Linked DNA regions of Variovorax terrae. The protein of the gene in region 2 interacts with the protein of the main gene of each other region in a pairwise test. Links are inferred from orthologs where the notes say so. Each region holds a gene or a part of one and is shown on either strand. Other genes may lie near its edges.

The links.
Region 1: the proteins of gyrB (region 2) and gyrA interact in binary tests that used the Escherichia coli proteins (3 or more experiments, as listed by UniProt). The link is inferred for Variovorax terrae from one-to-one orthologs.

The regions. Positions count from the first base shown.
Region 1 is NZ_JALGBI010000001.1:2,671,721-2,676,290, forward strand. Bases 481-3,714 are described here. They hold gyrA (DNA gyrase subunit A), read left to right. Parts: upstream 481-868; coding sequence 869-3,514; downstream 3,515-3,714. Other genes in these bases: ompA (outer membrane protein OmpA), read right to left, coding at 481-642; serC (3-phosphoserine/phosphohydroxythreonine transaminase), read left to right, coding at 3,588-3,714. Outside these bases: more of ompA, read right to left, coding at 1-480; more of serC, read left to right, coding at 3,715-4,570. UniProt on the Escherichia coli protein: A type II topoisomerase that negatively supercoils closed circular double-stranded (ds) DNA in an ATP-dependent manner to maintain chromosomes in an underwound state.
Region 2 is NZ_JALGBI010000003.1:298,705-303,734, reverse strand. Bases 1-3,164 are described here. They hold gyrB (DNA topoisomerase (ATP-hydrolyzing) subunit B), read left to right. Parts: upstream 1-363; coding sequence 364-2,964; downstream 2,965-3,164. Other genes in these bases: dnaN (DNA polymerase III subunit beta), read left to right, coding at 1-256. In the rest of the region: MMF98_RS20820 (DNA/RNA helicase domain-containing protein), read right to left, coding at 3,204-3,884. UniProt on the Escherichia coli protein: DNA gyrase negatively supercoils closed circular double-stranded DNA in an ATP-dependent manner to maintain chromosomes in an underwound state.

The DNA.
Region 1 (4,570 bases), on a different replicon or contig from region 2:
GTTGGCGCGGGTGCCGACCACTTCGATTTCCACGCGGCGGTTCTTGGCGCGGCCTTCGGCGGTCTTGTTGTCGGCCACGGGCTGCTTCTTGCCCTTGCCTTCGGTATACACGCGGTTCTTTTCGATGCCCTTGGACACCAGGTAAGCCTTCACGGCTTCGGAACGACGCACCGACAGCTTCTGGTTGTAGGCATCGGAACCGATGGAGTCGGTGTGACCCACGGCGATGATGACTTCCAGGTTGATGCCCTTGATCTTGCCGACCAGATCATCCAGCTTGGCCTTGCCTTCGGGCTTCAGGACGGACTTGTCGAAGTCGAAGAAAGCGTCGGCAGCGTAGGTCACCTTGGTGGCAGCCGGGGGCTGGGGAGCGGGAGCCGGGGCCGGAGCCGGGGCGGCAGCGCGCGGAGCCACGGCGGGAGCCGGAGCCGGAGCAGCAGCGGGAGCCACGATGGCGCCGTCGCAGCCCACTGCGGCGGTGGCGGGCGTCCAGCTGGCATCGCGCCAGCACAGTTCGTTCGTACCGTTCTTCCAGACGTATTCGCCGGTACCATTGCGCCAGTTGTCCACAGATTGGGCGCCGGCGGCGGTAGCGAGCGCTGAAGCAGCCAACAGCATTGCCACTTTATTCAGTTTCTTCATGGTTCTCCTCTTGGGGAAAAAGCCGCAGCCGCGCTGCGAAACAAGGGACGTCTTAAGTGACCATCACCAAAAACGTTGAGCCAATTGTGCCACACGTCCCTGCACAATCAACGCCATTTCGCGCTATGCGGCGTAGGACAAAAGCGCATTGCCCGGCATGTGTTGCTGCTTCGCGACAGCTTCTTGCCCGTAAAATCGACCTTCTTCCGCCGTAACGTTCCTCCTCATGACCCAGTTCGCCAAAGAAACCCTGCCCATCAGTCTTGAAGAGGAAATGCGGCGCAGCTACCTCGATTACGCGATGAGCGTGATCGTGGGCCGAGCCCTGCCTGATGCGCGCGACGGGCTCAAGCCGGTGCATCGGCGCGTGCTCTTTGCGATGCACGAGCTCAACAACGACTGGAACCGCGCCTACAAGAAGTCGGCCCGTATCGTGGGCGACGTGATCGGTAAGTACCACCCGCACGGCGACCAGTCTGTCTACGACACCATCGTGCGCCTGGCCCAGGACTTCTCGATGCGCCACATGCTGGTGGACGGCCAGGGCAACTTCGGCTCGGTCGACGGCGACAACGCGGCGGCCATGCGCTACACCGAAATCCGGCTGGCCAAGATCGCCCACGAGATGCTGGCCGACATCGACAAGGAAACCGTCGATTTCGGCCCCAACTACGACGGCAGCGAGAAGGAGCCGCTGGTACTGCCCAGCCGCCTGCCCAACCTGCTGGTCAATGGCTCGGGCGGCATTGCCGTGGGCATGGCCACCAACATCCCGCCGCACAACCTCAATGAAGTGGTGGATGCCTGCCTGCACCTGCTGCGCAACCCGCAGGCCTCGATCGACGAGCTGATGGAGATCATCCCGGCGCCCGACTTCCCCACCGCCGGCATCATCTACGGCATCAACGGCGTGAAGGAAGGCTACCGCACGGGCCGCGGCCGCGTGGTGATGCGCGCCCGCTGCCACTTCGAGGACATCGACCGCGGCCAGCGCCAGGCCATCATCGTCGATGAGCTGCCCTACCAGGTCAACAAGAAGACGCTGCAGGAGCGCATGGCCGAGCTGGTGCACGAGAAGAAGATCGAAGGCATCAGCCACATCCAGGACGAGTCCGACAAGTCCGGCATGCGCCTGGTGATCGAGCTCAAGCGCGGCGAAGTGCCCGAAGTGGTGCTGAACAACCTGTACAAGCAGACCCAGCTGCAGGACACCTTCGGCATCAACATGGTGGCGCTGATCAACGGCCAGCCCCGCCTGTGCAACCTGAAGGACCTGATCGAGGTGTTCCTGGAGCACCGCCGCGAAGTGGTGACCCGCCGCACGGTGTTCACGCTGCGCAAGGCGCGCGAGCGCGGCCACGTGCTCGAAGGCCTGGCGGTGGCGCTGGCCAACATCGACGAGTTCATCCGCATCATCCGCGAGTCGCCCACCCCGCCGGTGGCCAAGGCCGAGTTGATGGCCCGCCCCTGGGACAGCAAGCTGGTGCGCGAGATGCTCACCCGCACGCGCGCCGACGGCGGCGTGGTCAATGCCGACGACTACCGCCCCGAAGGGCTGGAAAAGTCCTACGGCATGGGCCATGACGGCCTGTACCGCCTGTCCGACACCCAGGCCCAGGAAATCCTGCAGATGCGCCTGCAGCGCCTCACCGGGCTGGAGCAGGACAAGATCGTCGCCGAGTACAAGGAAGTGATGGCCGAGATCGAGGACCTGCTCGACATCCTGGCCAAGCCCGAGCGCGTGTCCGCCATCATCGGCGAGGAACTCACCGCCATCCGGCAGGAATTCGGCCAGAACAAGCTGGGCGCGCGCCGCAGCCTGGTCGAGCACAGCTCCTTCGACCTGTCCACCGAAGACCTGATCACGCCCACCGACATGGTGGTCACGCTCAGCCACAGCGGCTACATCAAGAGCCAGCCGCTGTCCGAGTACCGCGCCCAGAAGCGCGGCGGCCGCGGCAAGCAGGCCACGGCGACCAAGGAAGACGACTGGATCGACCAGCTCTTCATCGCCAACACGCACGACTACATCCTGTGCTTCTCCAACCGCGGCCGGCTGTACTGGCTCAAGGTCTGGGAGGTGCCGGCAGGCTCGCGCGGCTCGCGCGGGCGGCCGATCGTCAACATGTTCCCGCTGCAGGAAGGCGAGAAGATCAACGTGGTGCTGCCGCTCACCGGCGAGTTCCGCAGCTTCCCCGCAGATCACTACGTGTTCATGGCGACCAGCATGGGCACGGTCAAGAAGACCGCGCTGGACGAGTTCAACAACCCGCGCAAGGGCGGCATCATCGCCGTCAACCTCGACGATGGCGATTACCTGATCGGCGCCGCGCTGACCGACGGCAAGCATGACGTGATGCTGTTCAGCGACGGCGGCAAGGCCGTTCGCTTCGATGAGAACGACGTGCGCCCGCTGGGCCGCCAGGCGCGCGGCGTGCGCGGCATGGACCTGCCCGACGGCCAGAGCGTGATCGCCATGCTGGTGGCCGAGGACGAAACGCAGAGTGTGCTGACCGCCACCGAGAACGGCTACGGCAAGCGCACCAGCATCGCCGAGTACACGCGCCACGGCCGCGGCACCAAGGGCATGATCGCGATCCAGCAGAGCGAGCGCAACGGCAAGGTGGTGGCTGCCACGCTGGTGCACGCAGACGACGAAATCATGCTGATCACCGACAAGGGCGTGCTGGTGCGCACCCGCGTCAGCGAGATCCGCGAACTCGGCCGCGCCACCCAGGGCGTCACGCTGATCGCGCTGGACGAAGGCGCCAAGCTCAGCGGCCTGCAGCGCATTGTGGAAAACGACGCCAACGCCGCCGATGCCGAGAGCGACGCCGGACCGGATGCAGAACCCGGAACCGCCGACGCCTGATTGCTATTGTTTTAGTAGCGCCTCAAGACCGCCCGGCACGGACATCGAGGCATTTTCATTGAAAAATCACCCGATGAACCGCCCTTACAACTTTTCCGCCGGCCCGGCCGCCATTCCCGAAGAGGTGCTGCGCGAAGCGGCCTCCGAGATGCTCGACTGGCACGGCAGCGGCATGGGCGTGATGGAGATGAGCCATCGCGGCAAGGAGTTCATCTCGATCTACGAGCGGGCCGAAGCCGACCTGCGCGAGCTGCTGGCCGTGCCGGCCAACTACCGCATCCTGTTCATGCAAGGCGGCGGCCTGGGCGAAAACGCCATCGTGCCGCTGAACCTCTCGCGCGGCGGCCGCATCGACGTGGTGGTCACCGGCAGCTGGAGCCAGAAGTCGCAGAAGGAAGCGCGCAAGTACGGCAACGTGCACATCGCCGCCAGCAACGAGGCCGACGGCCACACCACCCTGCCCGCGCCCTCGGGCTGGCAGCTCAGCGCCGACGCGAGCTATGTGCATGCCTGCACCAACGAAACCATCAATGGCATCGAGTTCCACGAGCTGCCCGACCTCAAGCGCCTGGGCAGCAACGCGCCGCTGGCGATCGACTTTTCCTCCCACGTCGCCTCGCGCCCGGTGGACTGGTCGCGCGTGGGCCTGGCCTTCGGCGGCGCCCAGAAGAACCTCGGCCCGGCCGGCCTGACGCTGGTGGTGGTGCGCGACGATCTGCTGGGCCACGCCCTGCCCGCCTGCCCCAGCGCCTTCGACTACCGCATCGTGGCCGAGCACGACTCGATGTACAACACCCCGCCCACCTGGGGCATCTACATCGCGGGCCTCACCTTCCAGTGGCTCAAGCGCCAGACCGAGAACGGCCTGACCGGCGTGGCCGCCATGGAGCAGAGCAACATCGCCAAGGCGAAGCTGCTGTACGACTTCATCGACGGCTCGCAACTCTACGTCAACAAGGTCGCCCAGGACTGCCGCTCGCGCATGAACGTGCCCTTCTTCCTGCGCGACGAGTCGCGCAACGACGCCTTCCTGGCCGGCGCCAAGGCCACCGGGCT
Region 2 (5,030 bases):
CCTGAACATCGAGCCCGGCACGCTGCGCGTGGCCTCCAACAACGCCGAGCAGGAAGAAGCGGTGGACGAGCTCGACATCGACTACGGCGGCGACGCCATCGAGATCGGCTTCAACGTCACCTACCTGATCGACGCGCTGGCCAACATGGGCCAGGAGATGGTGAAGGTCGATCTGGCCGACTCCAACAGCTCGGCGCTGCTGACCATTCCCGACAACGCCACCTTCAAGTACGTGGTGATGCCGATGCGCATCTGATGCTACAAAAAACGTAGCAAACAACGACCACAGCCCGCGGACATCCGCGGGTTTGGTCCTTCAAGAGTTTAGATACTGGAGATTTCCGCCCGGAAACCACGCTGACCATGACCGAAGACAACAAGCTGAACGAAGCCGCCCCCACGGAAGAAAGCTCCAACTTCCAGCCCAAGATCGACGCCCACCAGGCCGGCGCTTCCGAAGGCTATGGCGAAGGCGCCATCCAGATCCTCGAGGGCCTGGAAGCGGTGCGCAAGCGCCCCGGCATGTACATCGGCGACACCTCCGACGGCACCGGCCTGCACCACCTGGTGTTCGAGGTGGTGGACAACTCCATCGACGAGGCACTGGCCGGCCACTGCGACGACATCATGGTGACCATCCACACCGACAACTCCATCAGCGTGGTGGACAACGGCCGCGGCATCCCCACCGGCGTGAAGATGGACGACAAGCACGAGCCCAAGCGCTCGGCCGCCGAGATCGCGCTGACCGAGCTGCACGCCGGCGGCAAGTTCAACCAGAACAGCTACAAGGTCTCGGGCGGCCTGCACGGCGTGGGCGTGAGCTGCGTCAACGCGCTGAGCAAATGGCTGCGCCTCACGGTGCGGCGCGAAGGCAAGGTGCACCTGATCGAGTTTGCCCGCGGCGTGGTGCAGCACCGCCTGGTGGAGGCGGTGGACGGCGTCGAGGTCTCGCCCATGAAGGTGACCGGCCCGACCGAGAAGCGCGGCACCGAGGTGCACTTTCTGCCCGACACCGAGATCTTCAAGGAAAACTACGACTTCCACTACGAGATCCTGAGCAAGCGCCTGCGCGAACTGAGCTTCCTCAACAACGGCGTGCGCATCCGCCTGAAGGACGAGCGCAGCGGCAAGGAAGACGACTTCGCCGGCGCCGGCGGCGTCAAGGGCTTCGTGGACTTCATCAACAAGGGCAAGACCGTCCTGCACCCCAACGTGTTCCACGCCATGGGCGACCGCCAGAGCGAACACGGCACCAACATCGGGGTGGAAGTGGCGATGCAGTGGAACAGCGGCTACAACGAGAGCGTGCTGTGCTTCACCAACAACATCCCGCAGCGCGACGGCGGCACCCACCTGACCGGCCTGCGCGCCGCGATGACCCGCGTCATCAACAAGTACATCGAGGAAACCGAGCTGGCCAAGAAGGCCAAGGTCGAGGTCACCGGCGACGACATGCGCGAAGGCCTGTGCTGCGTGCTCAGCGTGAAGGTGCCCGAGCCCAAGTTCAGCAGCCAGACCAAGGACAAGCTCGTTTCCAGCGAAGTGCGCGGCCCGGTGGAAGACATCGTGAGCAAGCTGCTGGCCGACTACCTGCAGGAGCGCCCCAACGACGCCAAGATCATCTGCGGCAAGATCGTCGAAGCCGCGCGCGCCCGCGAAGCCGCGCGCAAGGCCCGCGAGATGACCCGCCGCAAGGGCGTGCTCGACGGCATGGGCCTGCCCGGCAAGCTGGCCGACTGCCAGGAGAAAGACCCGGCGCTGTGCGAGATCTACATCGTGGAGGGCGACTCCGCCGGCGGCTCGGCCAAGCAAGGCCGCGACCGCAAATTCCAGGCCATCCTGCCGCTGCGCGGCAAGATCCTGAACGTGGAGAAGGCGCGCTACGAGAAGCTGCTCACCAGCAATGAAATCCTCACGCTCATCACCGCGCTGGGCACCGGTATCGGCAAGGCCGGCGGCGTGGGCGGCACGGCGGGCGCGGACGACTTCAACGTGGCCAAGCTGCGCTACCACCGCATCATCATCATGACCGACGCCGACGTGGACGGCGCCCACATCCGCACGCTGCTGCTCACCTTCTTCTACCGCCAGATGCCCGAGCTGGTGGAACGCGGCCACATCTACATCGCCCAGCCGCCGCTCTACAAGGTGAAGGTGGGCAAGGACGAGCAGTACCTGAAAGACGGCAACGAACTCGACAGCTTCCTGCTGCGCGTGGCGCTCAAGGACGCCAACGTGTTCACCGGCGGCGAGGCCGGCCAGACCCTGGCCGGCGACACCCTGGCCGAGCTGGCGCGCAAGCACCAGCTGGCCGAAAGCGTGATCGCGCGCCTCTCGGGCTTCATGGACGCCGAGGCGCTGCGCGCCATCGCCGACGGCGTGAGCCTGAACCTCGACAGCGTGGCCGATGCCGAAGCCAGCGCCGTGCTGCTGCAGGCCAAGCTGCGCGAGCTGGCCACCAACGGCGTGCCCGCCGAAGTGGCCGGCGAGTTCGACGTCCGCACCGACAAGCCGCTGCTGCGCATCAGCCGCCGCCACCACGGCAACATCAAGAGCAGCGTCATCACGCAAGACTTCGTGCACGGCGCCGACTACGCAACACTGGCCGAAGCCGCCGACACCTTCCGCGGCCTGCTGAGCGAAGGCGCCCGCGTGACGCGCGGCGAAGGCGAGCGGCAAAAGGAAGAAAAAGTGAGCGACTTCCGCCAGGCCATGAAGTGGCTGATCGGCGAAGCCGAGCGCGCCACCGCCCGCCAGCGCTACAAGGGCTTGGGTGAAATGAACCCCGCCCAGCTCTGGGAAACCACGATGGACCCGAACGTGCGCCGCCTGCTGCGCGTGCAGATCGACGACGCCATCGAGGCCGACCGCGTGTTCACCATGCTGATGGGGGATGAGGTGGAGCCGCGGCGGGACTTCATTGAGACGAATGCGTTGAGGGCGGCGAATATTGATGTGTAGTCACATTCGATAACACAAGCGATGTAGTCTGTATAACGTTGGCGAACAGATTCGCCCGATCCGGATAGAAAGGGACGGCAGGCTGCCGTCCCTTTTCTTTTAAGACAATTGCTAGGTCGTCGGATGCTGCGCAGCCCAGTTCTCCAACGATCGTGACTCATCTGTGGATCGGCTTCGTTTGACAATGTAGTGGTGACGTATGCCTGATGTACTCGAGAGCACATCAGGTTGATCCAAGCTCACGAAGAAGCCGGCAACGCTTTGCCCAGCGATGCTCTCAAATGAGCACGGGTCTCCTCATCGGATGCCCACACATACAAGCCATGAATCGCTCGTGTCATCAGAATCCGATAGGCTTGTGCAACCTTGTGACGCAGCAACTCTCCATGCGGGCCAAAAGGCGCGAAAGCCCCTTCTTTTGCTGCGCGCGCGGTTATCACAGAAATCCCGCTCTCAAGAACCCTATCCACTTGAACTACCCAGCGGCCATCACGCCAAAGCAGATCGTCCAGCCAGATCAAGCCCAGATAGTGGTAGTCGAAACCCCGCACGGCATAAGGGCAACCCACTTCACACAAGGGGTCCAACTCCATGGCGCTACCGGGTCTGGCCTGGATGAATGATGTGTAGTCGGAACCTTTTGGGATGACATTCCACGGCTTGGCCCATAGACGTATCTGACCATCGACCTGCACAGGCTCGCAGAAGTCTTGCCCTTCTTGCGGGCCTTTGTGCGGGCTGACCATGCCTTCGGTTTTCCACTTACGTGAATAGCTGGAGACAAGCCGAACGGTGCGCTTCGGCGTATGCGCCCGCAGTGCGTCTTCCAGTTCAAAGGGGCTGTCGAAGACGCGAAAGTCGAAAGCCTGGGCCTTGCGTTGCTGAATGGACCAGAAATCCTCTTGTCTTTCAGCCGCCACGGCCACGGGGGGCCATTGTCCCAATGTGATGTGCTCAGTGGTTTGACCCGAACGAAGGGCAGTACCTTGCCGCTGTAGCTACTATTGGCTGCTGCAACGACATGATGGGTGTTTTCACTTTCTTGTTCCTTGTTCTGACGCCACGCGCCAGCATGTACGCAGTTCACAGTAGCGGGAGTACCTCCTAACAGCGCTTCCACCCAAGACATGTACTCCGCTGATCCAACGCACCGGAATTGCGCGCCGGCCAACGATACCGTGTCGACATCGGCCTCCAGTTCCTTCGCCCACTGCTTAATGTCATCCACCGTGGTGTTCTCGCGCGCTCGAAAGCTCTGCTGCGGATCGATGAAGAAAACAGCAACACGGCTGCTGCGGATGATGTGGAATGCCTGTGGCCCCAGGCCCGTGACAAAGCCGTACTGGCCAACCCCGTGCTCACGCTCAGGGTTGATCAGTGCATGTGCTTCGTCCACCAAGGTAATGATGCAACTGTTGTCTTCCGAACCGGGTTGGCATTTCATGCCGGTTTGATCCATGGCCTGCAAAGCATGGAGATGCTCTCTCCATTGCTTGGCGCTCTTGAACAGATTCTCGTTATTGAGGGTCTTGCGCAGTTGGTTGAGTTGCGGCGTTGTGATCGGCGTGAAACTGGTGGCCTTGCGTGCCACGCCTTTGCCTGAGCGCGACTTGGCCACTTGGTCGATGAGCCAGCTCCAGTTGCTGCTCTGACTTTGAGGGGTTGTGACCAAGACCACATTGCCGTCCGGCAGTGCCTTGTCGGTGACCAAGGTAGCCCATAGTCGCGCGGCGACGGCGGATTTGCCTGAGCCAGGCGGGCCTTCGACAATGATCACCTTGCGTTGTTTGAAAGTCTTGTCTGATATCTGATGGTTGACCTTGGCCTGGCACAGTGAGAAAGCACGACGTTGGTTGTCAAGCAACTCAAAGGCACCGCCGCTCTGCTGCAGGATTTCGCTCCCAATCTGCGCCATGAAACTCCGGTTCTGGCGGTAAGTGCCGGAGGTGAAAGATTGGGCAAATGCAGCATCTGCCTCTGTGAGGCGTGTCTTCAGGAAATTGGGAAAGGCCTGGGCCGCGTCTTGCTCGCTAGTCGTGAAAAGTGGGAACTCACCACTCAACTGC